DNA from 3 places in the Vibrio chaetopteri genome. Region 2 is predicted to be linked to each of the others. Evidence: predicted binding sites of a transcription regulator. Region 2 holds the regulator's gene; each other region holds the start of a gene.
The links. Region 2 encodes MetJ, which represses methionine synthesis genes. Its sites were predicted from a motif close to TTAGACNTNTANANGTCTAA; they were not measured.
Positions count from the first base shown of each region.

Region 1: a site for MetJ is predicted at 4,484-4,503, ahead of metH (methionine synthase). Genes of this name have one in related genera too.
Region 3: a site for MetJ is predicted at 4,879-4,898, ahead of metN (methionine ABC transporter ATP-binding protein MetN). Genes of this name have one in related genera too.

Region 1 is NZ_CP115920.1:590,286-597,173, forward strand. It holds gene mutY (A/G-specific adenine glycosylase) at 1-795, shown strand, start outside; gene PG915_RS02715 (oxidative damage protection protein) at 810-1,082, shown strand; gene mltC (membrane-bound lytic murein transglycosylase MltC) at 1,139-2,275, shown strand; tRNA gene PG915_RS02725 (tRNA-Phe) at 2,401-2,476, shown strand; tRNA gene PG915_RS02730 (tRNA-Thr) at 2,533-2,608, shown strand; tRNA gene PG915_RS02735 (tRNA-Phe) at 2,616-2,691, shown strand; tRNA gene PG915_RS02740 (tRNA-Asn) at 2,744-2,819, shown strand; gene PG915_RS02745 (cation:proton antiporter) at 2,940-4,262, opposite strand; gene metH (methionine synthase) at 4,551-6,888, shown strand, end outside.
Region 2 is NZ_CP115920.1:487,851-494,738, reverse strand. It holds gene metF (methylenetetrahydrofolate reductase) at 1-272, opposite strand, end outside; gene PG915_RS02240 (bifunctional aspartate kinase/homoserine dehydrogenase II) at 733-3,168, opposite strand; gene PG915_RS02235 (O-succinylhomoserine (thiol)-lyase) at 3,175-4,344, opposite strand; gene metJ (met regulon transcriptional regulator MetJ) at 4,609-4,929, shown strand; gene PG915_RS02225 (malic enzyme-like NAD(P)-binding protein) at 5,646-6,888, opposite strand, start outside.
Region 3 is NZ_CP115920.1:2,888,218-2,895,105, forward strand. It holds gene treC (alpha,alpha-phosphotrehalase) at 1-1,147, opposite strand, end outside; gene treB (PTS trehalose transporter subunit IIBC) at 1,229-2,653, opposite strand; gene treR (trehalose operon repressor TreR) at 2,893-3,837, opposite strand; gene PG915_RS13140 (MliC family protein) at 3,852-4,220, opposite strand; gene gmhB (D-glycero-beta-D-manno-heptose 1,7-bisphosphate 7-phosphatase) at 4,245-4,796, opposite strand; gene metN (methionine ABC transporter ATP-binding protein MetN) at 4,996-6,030, shown strand; gene PG915_RS13155 (methionine ABC transporter permease) at 6,020-6,697, shown strand; gene metQ (methionine ABC transporter substrate-binding lipoprotein MetQ) at 6,732-6,888, shown strand, end outside.

The DNA.
Region 1 (6,888 bases), 100 kb from region 2:
CGCAATCTTCATAAAGCAGCCAAAGTGGTTGTAGAGCAATATGGTGGGGAGTTTCCGTTAACGTTAGAAGAGATGAATGCGCTGCCAGGTGTTGGCCGCTCAACCGCCGCCGCAGTGCTTTCTTCGGTTCATAAACTCCCACATGCGATTCTAGATGGGAACGTAAAGCGAACGCTGGCTCGCAGTTTTGCCATAGACGGTTGGCCTGGTCAGAAGAAAGTAGAAAATCAATTATGGGAAATTGCTGAGCAGCATACGCCAGATATTGATACCGATAAGTACAACCAAGCTATGATGGATATGGGAGCCATGGTGTGTACGCGCAGCAAGCCGAAATGCACGCTATGCCCAATCGAATCACTTTGCGCGGCGAATAAGCAGGGTAACCCGCTTGATTATCCCGGTAAAAAGCCTAAAAAGCAGAAGCCAGAGAAGGAAACTTGGTTTGTGATTGTTATGCATAATCAAGAGCTTTGGCTTGCACAGCGTCCGCAAACGGGCATTTGGGGCGGGTTATTTTGTTTTCCAGAAAGCCCAACAGCGGATATTGAGCCGGTACTTGAAGGGTTAGGCATCGGTGAGGCGATGATAGCCTCTACGGACGTTGAGATAGCATTTAGACATACCTTTAGCCATTATCACCTAGATATCACCCCAATCGTCGTGACGCTGAACCAGCTTCCGACAATGATGATGGAACCGTCTAAAGGTCTTTGGTATAACATTACCCAACCAGAAAAAGTGGGGCTGGCTGCGCCAGTAAAGCAGCTTATAGACACCTTACAACGATATTAATTGAGGATAACATTATGAGCCGTATGGTTTTTTGTGCTCGTCTACAGAAAGATGCTGAAGGCCTAGACTTTCAACTGTACCCAGGTGAACTGGGTAAACGTATCTTCGATAACATTTCTAAACAGGCGTGGGCTGAGTGGCAATCTAAGCAAACGATGCTGATCAATGAAAAGAAGCTGAATATGATGGATCCTGAACATCGTAAGCTGCTTGAAGCAGAGATGGTTAACTTCTTGTTTGAAGGGAAAGACGTCATTATCGACGGTTACACGCCACCATCTGAGTAATTGACCAAGGAATAATTCAAGCACCACCTCACAGGTGGTGTTTTTAAATGGTATCTATGAAGAAGCTAATCTATTTTTTAACGCCGCTACTATTGCTCGGTTGCAGTCGTGAGTTCATCGAAAAAATCTACGATGTGAACTACGAACCAACCAACCGTTTTGCTAAGAACTTGGCACAGTTGCCGGGTCAATACGTCAAAGATGTTGCAGCGCTTGATGCACTCATCAGCAGCTTTAATGGCAACATTGAGAAGCGATGGGGTAGCAGCGAGGTTAAAGTTGCAGGTAAAAGCAACTACGTTAAATACATAGATAACTATTTGAGCCGCGCTGAGGTTAACTTTAGCAAAGGTTTGATTACCATTGAGACCGTTTCCCCAACGGAACCTGAAAAGCACCTTAAAACGGCGATTGTGACCACGCTGCTTACGCCAGACGACCCGTCTAGCGTTGACTTGTTCTCATCAAAGGGTATTACCTTAGAAGGCCAGCCGTTTCTGTATAACCAGGTTGTAGATCAAGAGAAAAAGCCTATTCAGTGGACTTGGCGTGCGAATCGTTTTGCGGACTACTTGATAGCTAACAAACTAAAAACCAAGAATGTGGATTACAAGAAGGCGTATTACGTTGAGATCCCTATGGTGGCTGATCACTTTAAGCAGCGCAGCTACCAGTATTCGGACATCGTTCGTCGTGCTTCTCAGCGCTACGATATTCCTGAAGACTTGATTTATGCCATCATCAAGACCGAGAGTAGTTTCAACCCGTATGCCGTGAGTTGGGCCAATGCCTATGGTTTGATGCAGGTGGTGCCGAAGACCGCAGGGCGAGATGTATTTAAACTGGTTAAGAATAAGCCTGGGCAGCCAACACCAGAGTACCTGTTTAATCCAGAGCAGAATATTGATACAGGGACCGCGTATTTCTACATTTTGAAAAACCGCTACCTTCGCGCAGTACGTCATCCATTGTCGTTGGAGTACAGCATGATCTCGGCGTACAACGGTGGTACTGGCGGTGTATTGAACACCTTCCACCGAACAGACAGAAAGCGGGCGATGAACGATCTTAATTCACTGCAGCCGAATCAGGTTTATTGGGCACTGACGAAGAAACACCCAAATGCAGAAGCACGTCGTTATTTGGAGAAAGTAACTAAATTCAAAAAAGATTTTAATGCTGGAAAAGGCTAATTTTGCCAAATTTGTCTAAAACAAATACGATTCGCTGAAAAATGCAGCGCTTGAACGCTTTTTTAAAGTTTTTTTCCAAAAAGCGTTGACGGGAGGCCCGAAAATCCGTTTAATAGCGCCCCGTTGCCCGGATAGCTCAGTCGGTAGAGCAGAGGATTGAAAATCCTCGTGTCGGTGGTTCGATTCCGCCTCCGGGCACCACAATTTAGATTGTTGGTGCTGTTAACAGAAGCACGAGCAATAACAAATAAAGTGTCGCCGACTTAGCTCAGTAGGTAGAGCAACTGACTTGTAATCAGTAGGTCACCAGTTCGATTCCGGTAGTCGGCACCATTTATTTGCCTCGATAGCTCAGTTGGTAGAGCAGCGGATTGAAAATCCGCGTGTCGGTGGTTCGACTCCGCCTCGAGGCACCATTATTTGGTGTTAAGCTGATAATGGTCTTACGACCTAGCTTGCACAAATAATTCCCCCTTAGTTCAGTTGGTAGAACGGCGGACTGTTAATCCGTATGTCGCAGGTTCGAGTCCCGCAGGGGGAGCCACTTTAAGAAAAAAGCCGTATCGAAAGATACGGCTTTTTTCGTTTCTACGTCTGTCTCCTGATTTCAAAGCTGTAAAAAAGCCCCGCAAATTCTGCGAGGCTATTTTGAATAAGCTTGCTACTAATCCTGCTGAGCTTTTATCTCGCCCTCAGGCTGCGTTTCTTTCTGCATCTCTTTCTCAGCTAATTTAGCCTTCTCAATCATAGGTGTAATGGTTGAGCCTTGAATCAAGATTGAGAACACCACAACCGAGTAGGTCATGACCATGATGATCTCTTTAACATCAATGAGCTTGTCCTCAATCACCCAGATGCCGGATGGGATAGAGAGTGCCATTGCTAGAGCAAGGCCACCGCGTAAGCCACCCCACGTTAAAATGCGCACCGACCAAGGGTTGTAGCGGCGGTAGCGCTTAAAGCCTACGTAGGCCAGCGCTACACTCAAATAACGCGCACAAAGCACAAGCGGTACCGAGACGGCCATCATAATCCAGTCTTCTTGGTGGAATTGGAATAGCAGCATTGACATACCGATAAGCAAAAATAGTACGCCATTCAAAAACTCATCGACTAACTCCCAGAAGTGATCGAGGTGCTCTTCAGACTGTTTTGAAAAGCCAATGTAGCGTGTCCAGTTACCAATCATAATGCCCGATACCACCATAGAGAGTGGCCCAGAGACATGCAGGAACTCAGCAAAGGCGTAGCCTGCGGTTGGGATACCGATAGTCAGTAGCAGTTCCATCGAATGATCGTCAGTGGAGCTGATGAGGTAATGGAATACTAAGCCGAGTACAAAACCATAAACAATGCCGCCAATGGCTTCCTGGAGGAACAGAGCCGTTACGCTGCCAAGTGTGGGTGCTTCACTGCCAAATGCAATGGTAAATAGAGTGACAAAGATAACCAGACCAAAACCGTCGTTGAATAGCGATTCGCCCTCAACTTGGGTCGAGACTCGCTGCGGAGCATCGAGCTTTTTGACAATGGCAAGAACGGCGATGGGGTCGGTAGGGGAGATCAGTGCGCCAAACAGCAAACAGTAGATAAGATCAAACTGAATGCCAATCAGTAAACAGAAACCATAGAGCACAAAGCCAATAAAGAAGGTGGAAAAAAGCGTCGCACCTAAGGCAAGAACGGTGATCTCCCATTTTTGATCTTTAAGGTGGGGTAGTTTGATGCCTAAACCGCCGGCAAACAATAGAAAGCCAAGGATTCCTTGAAGTAGGAAGTCTTCAAAATCGATATCAGCAACGGTCTCGGTTGCCAGCTCAGTTAAGTGGAACCAATCGTTTTGACCAGCAACTAAGATGAGTAGTGATAGCATCATAGCACCGGCAGTAATCGCGATGGTGGTTTGCATTTTACCTATCTTGCTGTTTATTAGGGCTATTAACATAGCTGCTGCGGACAGAAAGCATAAAGTCTGATAGACGGACATCACTTCACCTAAGTGTGTAAAAAAATGTTAATGGGATTTTGTTCTTCTCCCTCGTGAATATCAATCACTATTTGTGAAATCATTTGTCAATTTTATAGTTTAGAGTGGCTCAGGCGATGTCGTTGTTTTTTATTCGTTCCGTGGACTTACTAGATCATGAACAACTTGTTTCTGCTTCAAGAGTCCGATAGTTTGAGGGATAACAAGTCAGTAAAGATTTTTTAGACGTCTAGATTTCTAAAAAATCTATGATACGATGACAGCATTAGCAAGGAATGAGGCAGTATCGTGGGAAGCAGTAAGTACGTTGAAAGCAACTATGCTCAAGGCAAGAAAGCTCTTAGCAAAAAAACTCAGATAGAAAATCAGCTCAAGCAGCGTATTCTTTTGATCGATGGTGGTATGGGCACCATGATCCAAGGATACAAGCTTGAAGAAGATGACTATCGCGGCGAGCGTTTTGCAGATTGGCAGTGTGATCTTAAAGGCAACAATGATCTTTTAGTTTTAACTCAGCCAGATCTTATTAAAGAAATCCATAGCGCTTACCTAGAAGCGGGTGCGGATATTCTTGAAACCAACACTTTCAACGCCACCACGATCGCCATGGCCGATTACGAGATGGAATCTCTGAGTGATGAAATTAACTACGAAGCGGCTAGGCTTGCTAGAATTGCTGCCGATGAGTGGACGGCAAAAACGCCAGAACGCCCTCGTTACGTAGCCGGTGTACTTGGTCCAACAAACCGCACTTGTTCAATCTCTCCTGACGTTAATGATCCAGGCTACCGCAATGTAAGCTTTGATGAGTTGGTGGAAGCTTACTCTGAGTCAACTCGCGCGCTGATTCGCGGTGGCAGTGACTTAATTCTTATTGAAACCATCTTCGATACCCTAAATGCAAAGGCCTGTTCATTTGCGGTTGAATCCGTATTTGAAGAGCTAGGTATCGAGCTTCCGGTCATGATCTCAGGTACCATCACCGATGCCTCTGGTCGTACTCTTTCAGGGCAAACCACCGAAGCTTTCTATAATGCCCTGCGTCACGTGAGGCCACTTTCTTTCGGCCTTAACTGTGCACTCGGTCCAGATGAGCTAAGACAATATGTTGAAGAGATGTCTCGCATCTCTGAAGGCTTTGTTTCTGCTCACCCGAACGCCGGTCTACCGAATGCCTTTGGTGAATACGACCTCTCCCCAGAAGACATGGCTGAGCATATTGGTGAGTGGGCACGAAGCGGTTTCCTAAACCTAGTGGGTGGCTGTTGTGGTACCACGCCTGAGCATATTCGCCAAATGGCAAAGGCTGTTGAAGATGTGGCGCCTCGTCCACTTCCAGAACTGACGACGGCTTGTCGACTATCCGGTCTAGAGCCGCTAACTATCGAGAAAGAATCCCTATTTATCAACGTTGGTGAGCGTACTAACGTAACTGGTTCTGCTCGCTTTAAGCGTCTTATCAAAGAAGAACTGTATGATGAAGCGTTAGAGGTTGCTCGTCAGCAGGTTGAAAATGGCGCACAAATCATCGATATCAACATGGATGAAGGCATGCTTGATGCTGAAGCCTGTATGGTTCGATTCCTAAATCTTTGTGCTTCTGAACCAGAGATCTCCAAAGTACCTATCATGGTTGACTCTTCTAAGTGGGAAGTCATTGAAGCGGGTCTTAAGTGTATCCAAGGCAAAGGCATTGTTAACTCAATCTCGCTAAAAGAAGGCAAAGAGAAATTCGTTGAGCAAGCTAAGCTGATCCGCCGGTATGGCGCAGCGGTTATCGTGATGGCGTTTGACGAAGTGGGGCAGGCGGAAACTCGCGCGCGTAAGCTAGAAATCTGTACTAAGGCTTATCGTATTCTTGTTGATGAGGTTGGCTTCCCACCAGAAGACATCATCTTTGACCCGAATATCTTCGCGGTAGCGACAGGTATTGAAGAGCACAATAACTACGCCGTCGACTTTATTGAAGCGGTAGCAGATATCAAACGTGACCTACCACACGCAATGATCTCTGGTGGTGTCTCCAACGTTTCCTTCTCGTTCCGTGGTAACAACTATGTACGTGAAGCGATTCATGCCGTGTTCCTATACCACTGCTTTAAGAACGGTATGGACATGGGTATCGTTAACGCCGGTCAACTTGAGATCTACGACAACGTTCCTGACAAACTACGTGAAGCGGTAGAAGATGTAGTACTCAACCGTCGTGATGATGGTACCGAGCGACTGCTTGATATTGCGGCTGAATACGCTAACAAAGGCGTTGGTAAAGAAGATGATGCCAGTGCGCTAGAGTGGCGAACATGGCCAGTAGAGAAGCGTCTAGAGCATGCTCTCGTGAAAGGTATCACTGAGTTCATCGTTGAAGATACCGAAGAAGCGCGCGTCAATGCCTCAAAACCTCTCGAGGTAATTGAAGGCCCACTAATGGATGGCATGAACGTGGTCGGTGACCTGTTTGGTGAAGGTAAGATGTTCCTTCCTCAGGTAGTAAAATCGGCACGTGTTATGAAGCAGGCGGTAGCGCATCTAGAGCCTTATATCAACGCTTCTAAGCAGGCGGGTTCGACCAACGGTAAGATCCTACTTGCGACGGTTAAAGGTGACGTTCACGATATCGGTAAGA
Region 2 (6,888 bases):
CAAGTTAGGTGCGGCGCTGCCACAAGACCAGTCTCTGATTTGATTTCTTTGATGATAGAGTGAGTACGATCACGCTCACCAGAATTAGCACCGTAAGTCACCGAAACAAACTTAGGCTTAAGCGTCTTTAGGCGGTGAACCGATTTCCACAGCGTCTCTTCCATTGTCGGCGTGCTCGGCGGAAAGAACTCGAATGAAACATTAATATTGTCCGAAAGCTCAGCAATATTCTGGTTCAAAGCATCAATGTGGCCTGCGTGTGTGTATCCCATGGTCCTCTCCCTAATCACCAAGATTGGTTATCCCATCCAATCTCAGATAAAACCTGTCTGTCTTTAAATGATGATTTTTAATTTCTGACGTTTAGACGTCTATATGTCTACAGAATGAAATGAATAGGTTTTAAAGTCAATAGAGGGATTATGAATTTTTTTCATGTGGTGAGTTAGGGAAATTGAAGATGGTGGGGTGGGTGTGGTTTATGGGAGAATGGTTGAGGTAGGTGGGCGATAGAGGTTTCGCAGCGCTGGCGCTTACCCCCTCTAACTCCCCCGGCTACGCGCCCCGTTATTAAGGGGGAGAACCACTGCTAGCTCCTATCGTCGCATCGCAATGCCTACTCTAGTACTCGAATAAAGTCAGGCTATGCGCAGCGAGCCAGTAGTTCCTCCCCTTTATAAGGGGAGGCTAGGAGGGGTCAAGCTCTTGACCTTGCTTTACTATCCTGCCCAATCAAAAAAAGCTAGACATCAAATTCAAATCCGACTGAATCGCCCCAGCCGTCACTTCACGGCCCGCACCAGGGCCACGAATCACCAACGGATTATCCTTATACCACTTACTCTCAATCGCGAAGATATTGTCACAAGGTAAAAGGTTCGCCAGCGCATGCTCTTTCGATAGTGCTTCAATCCCTACGCGCGCTTTACCTTGTCTATCCAGACGAGCAACGTAACGCAGCACTTTCTCTTCGCGCTGAGCTTTTTCTAGGCGCTCTTGCAAGATTTCGCTCAGCAGTGAGGCTTTCTCAAAGAAGTCTTCGAGTGATAACTCAGCAAGCTCTTCAGGAACCAAAGACTCTACTTCAACGGCATCAGGTTCGATATCCAAGCCCGATTCGCGCGCTAAGATAACCAACTTACGCATCACATCTGAGCCATCAAGGTCAGAGCGGGGATCCGGCTCTGTTAGACCCTGTTGCCACGCGAGGTCAACGAGCTCCGCAAAAGGGACTAAACCATCAAATTGCTGGAACAACCAAGACAAGGTGCCAGAGAAAATGCCCGATAGCGCGACGATATCATCACCACTTTCACGCAGGTCACGAACGGTATGGTTTATCGGTAACCCTGCCCCCACCGTGGCGTTATAAAGCCAGTGACGTCCGGTTTTCGAAAACGCATCTTGCACCGCATGGTAATCATTGCTTGGCGCTGAACCTGCAACTTTGTTTGCTGAGATAAGGTGCAGACCATGCTCAGCAATGCTAACGTATCTTTCTGCTAATGCCGCACTCGCAGTGACGTCTAAAACCACACCTTCGTCATAGCCTTGAAGTCCAGCTAAACGTTGCAGCCAGATGTCACCTTGGTATTCAGTGGCCTCATCTTCGTAGCGTGCAAGTACCTGTTGCTCATCGATACCCTCTTCATCAAACCAATAAGTCTGACTGTCGATAACTGCGACTAGGTTGAAACTCATGCCGCGACGTTTTTCAAGCTCGCTTTTCTGCTCTTTGAACAGCTCTAACCAACTTGAACCAATGTTACCTTTACCACACAGCGCCACCGCAACGCGCTTTTGCGCTTGGAACAGCTGAGTGTGTACCGATTTCACAAGCGGCTGAATGTCTGATTTGCGCAGTACAGCGGCTAGACTCAATTGAGACTCAGCTTCTGAGAAAAACTCCACTGGTGCATGTTTTAGCTGCTGATAAAAACCAAAGCAATGATTGGCGTTTTTAGTCACGCCAGCGCCTACAGCGGCAAGCATAGAGTAACCTTCTTTAAGCTTAATCTCGGCTTCGATCGCCAGATCTTGCAGCTCAGTGAGAGCACCAGAGGCAATCTCTGCGGTGTAGGCAAGACGGAGACGATATTGGTCAGCTTGCGCTTCAAACGCCAACGGCGCTAATTGCGCACGCTTGAGACCGTTAAGTACTTCGGTTTGAGCACGCTCAAAGTCGTGACCAGCTGCGAATGCAAGCTCAATTAGCAGTACTTCATCAAGTGAAGTGATAATCTTTGCGCCGCGTCCAGAAGCCAGCACACGTTCAATACGCGTTGAGCCCGACTCCGGCTGATAACTGCAGCGAAGACTCAAATCCATGGCACTTTGCGCGACAGGCTGGAGAGTACGACTGTGAAGCACAGGGGCAGCTAAACGCGCCAATTCACTGGCTTCATCCAATCGCAGTAATGGTAATAAGCAGGCGTCATTAACTACACGAGGGTCAGCGCTGTATACGCCTGCTACATCGCTCCAAATAGTCACGCAAGAAACTTCAGCCAATGCGCCAATCACAGTTGCGGAGTAGTCGGAGCCATTACGACCGAGCAGTACGGTTTCACCGCATTCACTTTGTGCCATAAAACCGGTAATCACCACACGATGATGTGCATGCTGAGCCAGTACTTCTTTAATCAGCGGATACGATTTAGCGCGATCTACCTCTGGCTGAGTACCAAACTCAGCGCGCAGAAACGCTCTTGCATCTTGCGACACTGCTGGGAGATCACTTTGCCTAAGCAACGCCGATAAAAGGCGTGAAGACCAAACTTCACCGTGACCTAGCACAGCAGCACGCTCGGCATCGGTCAGTGGGTAGCTAAGCTCACCCAGTGTACTGAACTCATCTTTCAACTGAGAGACAAGGCTTTCTGCTTCTTCGCCAGTCAACAGCGATTCCACCAGCTCAATCTGAAACTGACGCAGTGCTTGAAGGTGTTCATGAGCAATGCGCCCATCTTTGTTCAGTGCATCAAGAAATTCGATAAGGCGATTGGTGGTTTTACCTGCCGCCGAGACCACAATGAGGTCTTCCTCGTTAGAGTAGTCTTTTAAAATAGAAACGACGCGGCGATAACACTCAGGATCGGCTAAGCTGCTGCCGCCAAATTTGTGCAGCTGCTTGTTACTCTTTCCGCTTTGGGTACTGCTTTGACTCATGCCGGCTTATCCTCCAAACGCAGATGCTTTCTCAAACGCCTGAGCAAGGTCATCAATCAGATCTTGCGCATCTTCTAGGCCAACAGAGAGGCGAAGTAACTGTTGAGATACGCCCGCTTCTGCTAATGCCTCTTCACCCATTGCACGGTGTGTCATAGATGCTGGGTGGCAAATCAGACTTTCTACACCGCCCAATGATTCCGCGAGCGAGAATAACTCCAACTCACCGACAAAATATTTCAGCTGCTCAAAGCTACCTGCAAACTCAAAACTCAGCATAGAGCCAAAACCAGATTGCTGCTTCTTAGCAATTTCATGACCTGGGTGCTCAGGCAGGCTCGGATGATAAATCACTTTCACCAATGGTTGCGGCTTGAGAAAATCTAGGATCTGCTGTGAGCTTTCTTCGTGAACACGCATACGCGCCCCAAGGGTGCGAATACCACGCAGCGTCATATAACTATCAAAAGGTGTGCCCGTCGCGCCGATACAGTTGCCCCACCAGCCTAGTTCTTCCGCGTGCTCTTCAGTCTTAGTGATCACCACACCGCCAATCACATCAGAGTGACCGTTGATATATTTGGTGGTTGAGTGGATAACAAAGTCCGCACCAAGCTCAAGAGGCTTTTGGTACACAGGTGTCAAAAAGGTATTGTCTACCGCCACTAGCGCGCCAACTTTCTTGGCTTTTTCACACACGGCTGCAATATCAACGACACGCACAAGCGGATTAGACGGTGTTTCAAGTAGGATTAGTTTCGGTTTTTTCTCAAGCGCGGCATCAAAAGCCTGCTCATCGCTTTGATCAACAAACTGAACCTTGAAGTCACCCTTCTGCGCACGAGTGTTGAATAGACGGTATGTACCTCCGTAGCAGTCGTGAGGAGCAATAATGGTGTCTTCTGGACCTAAGAAGGCCGAGACCCAAAGGTTCAGAGCAGAGGTACCACAGTTGGTCACCACCGCACCTTTACCAGATTCCAGCTCATACAGAGCGGTTTCGAGTAAACCTCGGTTTGGGTTTCCTGAGCGGGTGTAATCGTAAGTCGGCACTTCCCCAAACGCAGGGAATCCGTAGTTAGTAGAAAGATAAATAGGTGGCACCACAGCGTGATGCTGGGTATCCGATTCGATACCAGTACGTACGGCTATTGTCGCTGGCTTCCGATTGCTCATAGAAACTTCCTTTCTCAAATCGCATGGCTAGAGCCACAGTGTCTACTTTTACCGGTAATATGGGAACCGGCAAACGCCACAAACGTTAAAGAATTAACATTGCATTAAAATAAATGTCCACATTCGTTGCCCCACTTTACTTTCCAAAATGTGAGACGTCAACACTTCTAGACGTCTATATGTCTTTGCTTATGGCAGTAAATCCCGCTAAAATTGCAGGATACTTATTACTACTATTTATGATTAACAGAGCGAAGGTGTGTAATGGCAGATTGGAATGGTGAATACATTAGCCCATATGCGGAGCACGGTAAAAAAAGCGAGCAGGTAAAAAAAATCACAGTGTCTATCCCGCTGAAGGTACTAAAGGTATTGACCGATGAGCGTACTCGTCGCCAAATCAATAACCTACGCCATGCAACCAACAGTGAGCTATTGTGCGAAGCGTTCTTGCACGCCTACACTGGCCAGCCGCTTCCAACCGACGAAGATTTAAGAAAAGACCGTCCTGATGACATCCCAACAGAAGCGAAAGAGCTGATGACTGCGATGGGGATTGAGTTTGAAGCGTTTGATGAAGAGTAGATTGCATTCTACTCCTGAGATCATATGTCCAAGTTCACTAGAACTTCCTCCGCGAGCTTTTTGTTCAAGGAATATAGCAACACAGACCTAAAGATAACGTCATCCTAAAGCTATCGTCACCCCTGCGTAGGCAGGGGTCTACTCAAAGCATGCACCAAGCCTCAAGAAGATTCCTGCCTGCGCAGGAATGACGCACGCTTTAAAGTCTCCATTGCCAAATTTATCGTCACCCCACTAGCCGCGCGCCTGCGTAGGCAGGGGCCTACTCATAGCGCGCACCAAGCCTCAGGAAGATTCCTGCCTGCACAGGAATGACGCACGCTATAGAGTCACCACGATCAAAATTATCGTCATCCCAAAGCTATCGTCACCCCACTAGCCGCGCGCCTGCGTAGGCAGGGGTCTACTCAAAGCGCGCACCAAGCCTCAAGAAGATTCCTGCCTGCGCAGGAATGACGCACGCTATAGAGTCACCACGATCAAAATTATCGTCATCCCAAAGCTATCGTCACCCCACTAGCCGCGCGCCTGCGTAGGCAGGGGTCTACTCAAAGCGCACACCAAGCCTCAGGAAGGTTCCTGCCTGCGCAGGAATGACGGGAGTGGTGGGCATATCACGTTAAAACTATTACAGTGTGTGATGCCATGACCGCCCAATAAAAAAGAGGGTCATCTAGACCCTCTTTCGTTAAATACGTTTCGTGTTCGCCACAACCTTAAGCCATATAACTATCTGGCAACTCAATACGAGCAACACCCGATTCTACTGCCGCTTTCGCGACCGCTTTAGCTACGCGAGGTAACAAACGCGGATCCATCGGTTTTGGAATGATGTAGTCTTTACCAAACGTCAACGATTCAACGCCTGCAGCATCTAGTACCTCTTGTGGTACCGGCTCTTTCGCTAGCTCACGAATCGCATCTACCGCAGCCAGTTTCATCTCATCATTAATCTCACTCGCACGCACATCTAGCGCGCCACGGAAGATAAACGGGAAACACAGCACGTTGTTAACTTGGTTTGGATAGTCTGAACGACCCGTACCCATAATCAGGTCATCACGAACCTGGTGTGCAAGCTCCGGTTTAATTTCTGGATCTGGGTTTGAACAAGCAAACACAATTGGCTTGTCCGCCATCAGCTTAAGTGCTTCTGGTGGCAGCAAATCAGGACCCGATACACCAAGGAATAGATCCGCACCTTCAATTACATCTTCTAGCGTGCGCTTGTCGGTGTTGTTGGCAAACAGCTCTTTATACTCGTTAAGATCATCACGACGCGTGTGGATCACACCTTTGCGATCCAGCATGTAGATCTTCTCACGCATTGCACCGCATTTGATCAAAAGCTCCATGCAAGCGATCGCCGCAGCACCAGCACCTAAGCAGACAATGGTCGCTTCCTTAAGATCTTTACCCTGCAGCTCAATCGCATTGAGCATACCTGCTGCGGTAACAATCGCAGTACCGTGTTGGTCATCGTGGAATACAGGCACATCACAACGCTCAATTAGGCGACGCTCAATTTCGAAACAGTCAGGCGCTTTAATATCTTCTAGGTTAATACCGCCAAACGTATCTGAGATGTTGGCAACCGTGTCGACGAACTCATCGATCGTGCGGTGTTTAACTTCGATATCAATAGAGTCCAAACCAGCAAAGCGCTTAAACAGCAGGGCTTTGCCTTCCATTACGGGTTTAGAGGCCATTGGCCCTAGGTTACCAAGACCTAAAATAGCGGTGCCGTTAGAGATCACCGCAACCATATTGCCCTTTGCGGTGTACTTATAAACGTTCTCAGCATTTTGCGCGATTTCACGTACTGGCTCAGCCACACCTGGGCTATAAGCCAATGCTAGGTCGGCAGCAGAGTTAGCGGGTTTAGTTAACGCTATTTCAATTTTTCCAGGGACGGGGTTGGCATGGTAATCAAGCGCTTGTTGGCGAAATTCGTCGATT
Region 3 (6,888 bases), 1.1 Mb from region 2:
CTCGATATTGGCTCATATCCGTGAAGCTCGGATTGGTCATGCCGATCTCTTCACCTTGATAAATATATGGCGTGCCTTGCATCAGATGGACAGACGCTGCCAGCATTTTTGCTGACTCAGTTCGGTATTGCTGATCATTGCCAAGGCGGCTGACCACGCGAGGTTGGTCGTGGTTACACCAGAACAGTGCGCCCCAGCCTTTCCCATTTAGACCTGTCTGCCAGTGGTTAAAAATCTGTTTTAGCTGCTGGAAATCGAAGTCCGCTTTCGTCCACTTATCTCCATTTGGGTAATCGACCTTTAGGTGATGAAAATTGAACACCATCGAAAGCTCTTTGTTATCGAGTGAACTGTATTGCTGGCAATGCTCTAGAGTCGTTGAAGACATTTCACCAACGGTGACCGAGCCATACTTCTGGAATACCGCTTCGCTGATCTCCTGTAAATACTCATGAACGCGCGGACCGTCAGTGTAAAAACGGCGACCATCACCAATATCATCATCAGCAAAGTCTTGCTGTTTTGAGATAAGGTTGATCACATCAAGCCTAAAACCATCCACGCCTTTCTGTGCCCAGAACTCGATGACCTGTTTTACTTCTTCACGAACTGTTGGGTTTTCCCAATTAAGGTCAGCCTGCTCTTTGGCAAATAGGTGCAGATAGTATTCATCGGTGGCTTCATCTAATGCCCATGCAGAGCCACCAAACTTTGACTGCCAGTTGTTGGGTAATTTGCCTTCATTGGGTTTCCAGATGTAGTAATCACGGTACGGGCTTTGTTTATCTCCAAGTGCCGACTGGAACCATTGATGTTCGGTTGAGGTGTGGTTAACAACGATATCCATAATGATGCGGATACCTTTCTGATGGGCAGCAGCGAGCAACGCATCAAAATCTTGCATGGTGCCAAAGTCAGGGTTGATCGCATAGTAATCAGAGATGTCGTAACCGTTATCAATCATTGGTGAGGCATACACTGGAGTAAGCCAGATCGCGTCTACACCTAACTTCGATAAGTAATCAAGCTTCGAGGTAATCCCTTTGATGTCGCCCATTCCTTTATCACCGCTATCGCAAAAGCTCTTAGGGTAGATTTGATAAATCGTGGCTGTTTTCCACCAGTCTTTTTGAGCAGTTTGACTCATAGGTTTAATCTCACTTACCAATTTGGAAATTCGTCAAAATAAAAAGCAAAGAAGTGGCTCAATGTGAGCCACTAATGGGGGTTACGCGCTCGCAAGCTCTAGCTCACCTTTTGATTGAGCGCGTTTGTACAGGAACAAAGTCAGTAGAATCGGCACGGCCATTGCTACTAGCATCGCCATGAAATACACCATCCAGTATTGCGGCTGAATTGATAGGATGCCTGGTAGACCGCCGACACCGATACCGTTCGCCATCACGCCTGCACTGCCACAGATAGCTGCCGCAATTGCACTACCAATCATTGCACTCAGCATTGGGAACTTGTACTTCAGGTTGATACCGTACATAGCAGGTTCAGTGACACCTAAGTAAGCCGAGATAGCAGCGGGGACTGAGATATCACGCTCACCCTCACGCTTACTGATAATGATGATGCCAACAACAGCAGATGCTTGAGCGATATTAGACAGTGCGATCAAAGGCCAGATTGGCGTACCACCTAGGTCTTGCATAAGCTGAAGGTCAACCGCATTGGTTGTGTGGTGGATACCAGTAATAACCAGCGGTGCGTATAGGAAACCAAAGACCACAGAGCCAAGTACTGCAAAATCACCCGTCATCGCAGCTTTTGCCGCAAACGCAACACCATCACCTAGCACGCGACCAAACGGGCCGATGAAAGCATGAGCAAGAATGACCGACAGAATGATTGATACGAATGGCACCACAACCAGATACAAGTAGCTTGGGACAATACGCTTTAAGTTGGTTTCAATTAGCGCCAGTGCCACACCTGCCAGCATCGCCGGGATCACCTGAGCCTGATAGCCCACCTTCTCAATCACAAACAATCCGAAATCCCAAACCTCTGGCACTTCTTTACCTATGAGATAAGCATTCATCAGCTGGGGCGATACTAAGGTGACACCCAGCGTGATACCAAGAATGGGCGTACCACCAAGCTTTTTCACCGTAGACCAACACACACCAACCGGTAGGAAGAAGAAAATAGCTTCACCGATAAGCCATAAGAACGAGTGAACAGTTGCCCAGAACTGGCTGATTTCCACTAAGGTTTTGCCATCGAACATACGGATGTCGCCGATAACATTGCGGAAGCCAAGAATCAAACCACCTGTGATAATCGCCGGCAAAAGGGGAACAAAAATTTCGGCTAAGTGCGAGATACCACGCTCTAGAAAGTTCATGTTCTGGCGCGCAGCCAGCTTGGCATCGTCTTTAGATGCCGCTTTCTTACCTGTTGAGTCAATCAACATTTTGTAGACTTCATCAACTTCAGTGCCAATCACCACTTGGAACTGACCTGCATTGGTAAAGCAGCCTTTAACAATCTTGAGGCTCTCTAGTACCGACTTGTCGGCTTTATCGGTATCGTTAAGAACGAATCTTAAGCGAGTTAAACAGTGGCTAACACTGGCAATGTTGTCAGCTCCGCCAACACCGTCGATGATCGCTGCAATGTCTTGCTGGGCTATTTTGCTCATCGTTTGTACACCTTTTCCTGATATAGAGACGTAGGGTTAAGACGTCTAGGTCCATTTGTCTCGTTATATTAATAATATCGCAACATGCGAATGGGAACATTCCCAAAGATTGAGTTAAGTGTGCCATGGAACAATCAAAACAAAAATGGGAACAGTCCCATTAATTGAGTATGATCACAATAATTGTTGATAAATGCGTCAAGTTGATTAGTGGAACTGCTACGAAAAAGAAGCCGTGATTACACTGCTTCTTGCGTAAGATGAGAGATGGATTTATTGCCAGTAAGCTGACTAATCAATAGGTTAGCTGCTTTTTCTCCCGCTTGCTGATAGCCGGGATCAATGCTGTAAATATTAGGGAACAGGAAAGAGAGCAGTTCATTACCACCGACGCCAGTCACCACGATATCTTCTCGGCCAAGCTCTTGCAGGCGTTTGATCGTGCCAAGCGCTAAGGTATCACTGGCACACACGATCGCTTGTAATGAGTCCGTCACTACTTCATCGACAAGCTGATAAGCACTTTCATGATGAAGCTCACCGGTGCGATAAACAGCATGCTGATCGTTATCATCACACCATTTTTGAAATGCGTTAAGGCGTGCCAAGCCCGTGGTTTTATCCTTAGGATCGACACCAATATAGGCAAGTTGATTGACGCCTTGCGCCTGCAATTTATTCAAAACCGCTTGGATCAATCCTTGATTGTCGTAGTTGATGGAGGAGACTTGATCGGTATCCATGGCAATGACCACCACCTTCTCCTGCCACAAAGACACTCTATCGATATCAAGCTCCGTAAAACCAAACACAATGACACCTTCAACGTTGCGTTTACGCAGTACGCTTAGATGCTCGTTGGTTTTATCGGGATCGAACTGACTCTCCATGATCACCACATCGTAACCTGCAGAGTAAAGCACATTGAGCATGCTGCTCACCGCTTTGTTCTCTGAAGGCGAGTCGAGACGCGAGATAATGACACCAATGACCTTTTGCACTCCGCCCCCACGCATCGATTGCGCCGACTTAGAGGGCACATAGCCATGCTCTGCAATCACACGCTCCACTTTCTCGCGAGTTTCAGGTTTTACTTTAGGATCGTTAGTGAGCACGCGAGAGACGGTTGATTTACCGACTCCCGACAGCTTTGCAATATCAAGTATGGTGAGTTTTTTGCTCATGGTTATCTAAAAGCTTAGTATCCGTTTTTTGGTATGCTTCGTGTGGTCATCATACAGCTTTTATCGGTTTCACCCGCAATGGTAAGCATGCCCTTTCTGCCCTTACTAAACAGCTCAACCTCTGATTCAACTTGAGATTGACCATCAAGTGAATACTTCACGCCTGACGCAGAAGGGACGCGGTGCAGATGATATTCTTCGCCATCGATAAGCAGCAAGACTTGCTCACTCGATAACTGGGTTACCTGAAAGCTCTGGTTATCGCACTGATACTGGAGGACATGATAAGGGTTTTCAGGTTCCACCTGATCCGAACTACTGCACGCCACCAAACCGCCAACCATCATAGCCGTAACCAATCCATGTTTAACTAATGCACTCATAATGACTCCTTTAGGATCAAACGATTACTTAGTTAAGTATTGCGGCACATCGCGGATACTATCAAGTACCACAGTTGCGACAGACTCACCGCGCTCGGTGACCGGTTTGCCAGTACGTACTAAGATCTTGGTGCCAACGCCAGCTGCTTCAGCTGCCATCATATCTTCGGCTTTATCGCCGACCATGACTGAGTTTTCCATATCAATCTTTAGGAAATCACGAGCAGAGATAAACATGCCCGGTTTTGGTTTACGGCAGTCACAATCTTGTTTGTAATCACCAATGCCATGCTCTGGGTGATGTGGACAATAATAGATACCATCGAACTCGACGCCATTATCAGAGAAGTTCCAATCCATCCATTGAGTTAAAGAAAGGAAGCGATCTTCGGAGAACATACCGCGAGCAATGCCTGATTGATTGGTCACCAACACCAGCATATAGCCCATGTCCTGCAGTTTTTTCGTCGCTTCAAAAACGCCTTCAACATACTCAAAGTCGTGTTCATCGCTAACGTACCCATGATCAACGTTAATGACGCCATCACGATCCAAAAAAACAGCTGGTTTTGCCACAGTTCACTCTCTTGTTATAGATAGGTGCTAATAACCTGAATTATTACACGCTTTTATAGTCACGGCACTATGAAAATGCCGTTTAGACGTCTAGACGTAAAAATATCTATTGACACTAAAAGGTGAAAACCATAGCATCTTCTATCAATTGAGATGTAGTTCAAACTTTTATGCTACTCACGGACTTCAGGTTGCTTAGATGATCGAAATTAATCAAGTAAACAAAGTGTTTTATCAAGGCGCTAAGGAAATCAACGCCTTGGCAGACATCAATCTGCATATCGCAGAAGGTACCATCTTTGGTGTGATTGGCGCCTCTGGTGCGGGTAAGAGTACGTTGATTCGCTGCGTAAACATGCTTGAAGCGCCAACGTCGGGTGAAGTCATCGTTGACGGTGTTGACCTGACTAAGCTATCGAAATCCGAGCTTTCAGAAGCGCGCCGCAACATTGGCATGATTTTCCAGCACTTTAACTTGCTTTCATCTCGCACCGTATTTGAAAACGTGGCACTGCCACTTGAGCTTGCTGGCAAAGAGCGCTCACATATCGAGACTAAAGTGACGGATCTTCTAAAGCTCGTCGGGCTGGCAGATAAGCGCGATACTTACCCTGCCAATCTAAGTGGTGGTCAAAAGCAGCGTGTCGCGATTGCTCGCGCACTATCGTCAGATCCTAAGGTGCTGCTTTGTGATGAAGCCACCAGCGCACTCGACCCTGCGACGACTCAATCGATTCTTGAGCTACTGAAAGAAATCAACCGCAAGCTTAAGATCACCATTCTTCTAATTACTCACGAAATGGACGTGGTAAAAAGCATCTGTCATGAAGTCGCAATCATTGGCGACGGTCACTTAGTTGAGAAAGGTACTGTTGGTGAAATCTTTGCCCATCCGAAAACTGAACTTGCGCACCAATTCATCCGTTCAACGCTCGACCTGTCGATTCCAGAAGACTATCAAGCAAGACTGCAAGCTGAGCGCGTTGATGGCAGCTACCCGCTTGTTCGCCTAGAGTTTACCGGTGCTACTGTAGATGCGCCGCTAATGACGCAAATTGCACGCAAATACAATATTGATGTCAGCATCCTAAGCTCCGATCTTGATTACGCGGGCGGCGTAAAATTCGGCATGATGGTGGCAGAGCTGTTTGGTAATGAGCAAGACGACAACGCGGCGATTCAATATCTTCGTGACCACAATGTAAAAGTAGAGGTACTTGGCTATGTCCTTTAACACTGTCTCAGACTGGTTATCTCTAAACAGTAACCTACTATTAGGGGCAACATGGGAAACCCTATATATGGTTGCCGTAGCAGGAGTGGTTGGCTTCGCCGTCGGTATCCCACTGGGTGTTATTCTGCATACCACTAAAAAAGGTGGCTTGCTAGAAAACATGCGTTTAAACAGTGTGCTAGGTGCCATTGTTAACGTGGGTCGTTCGGTGCCTTTCTTAGTATTAATGGTAGCGATCATTCCACTGACCAAGATTTTGATTGGCACCTTTATCGGTACCACGGCAGCTATTGTTCCACTGACGGTTGGTGCGATTCCATTTGTGGCACGCCTTATTGAAGGCGCACTACTTGAGGTGCCAACAGGTCTGGTAGAAGCCGCACAATCAATGGGCGCAACACCATACCAAATCATTACTAAGGTACTGCTTCCAGAAGCATTACCTACGATTGTCAATTCGGTGACAATCACCCTAGTGACACTAGTAAGCTACTCAGCAATGGCGGGTACCGTCGGCGGTGGCGGGCTAGGTGACGTAGCCATTCGCTATGGTTTCCACCGATACGATGTGACCATTATGGCCGTGACCGTGGTGATGCTCATTGTATTGGTACAAATTATTCAGTCTATCGGTGATGCCGTTGTTCGCCGCGTAGACCACAGATAATCGAGATTTTAAGATTTATAACAAGGAGAGAGTCATGAAATTCAACGTTAAGAATTTACTCGCAATTGCAGCTGCTGCATCAGCACTTATTCTATCTGGCTGTGGTGAAAAAGAAGTCGACACCAGCAAGATCAAAGTCGGTGTGATGGCAGGTGCAGAAGCACAAGTTGCAGAGGTCGCAGCGAAGGTTG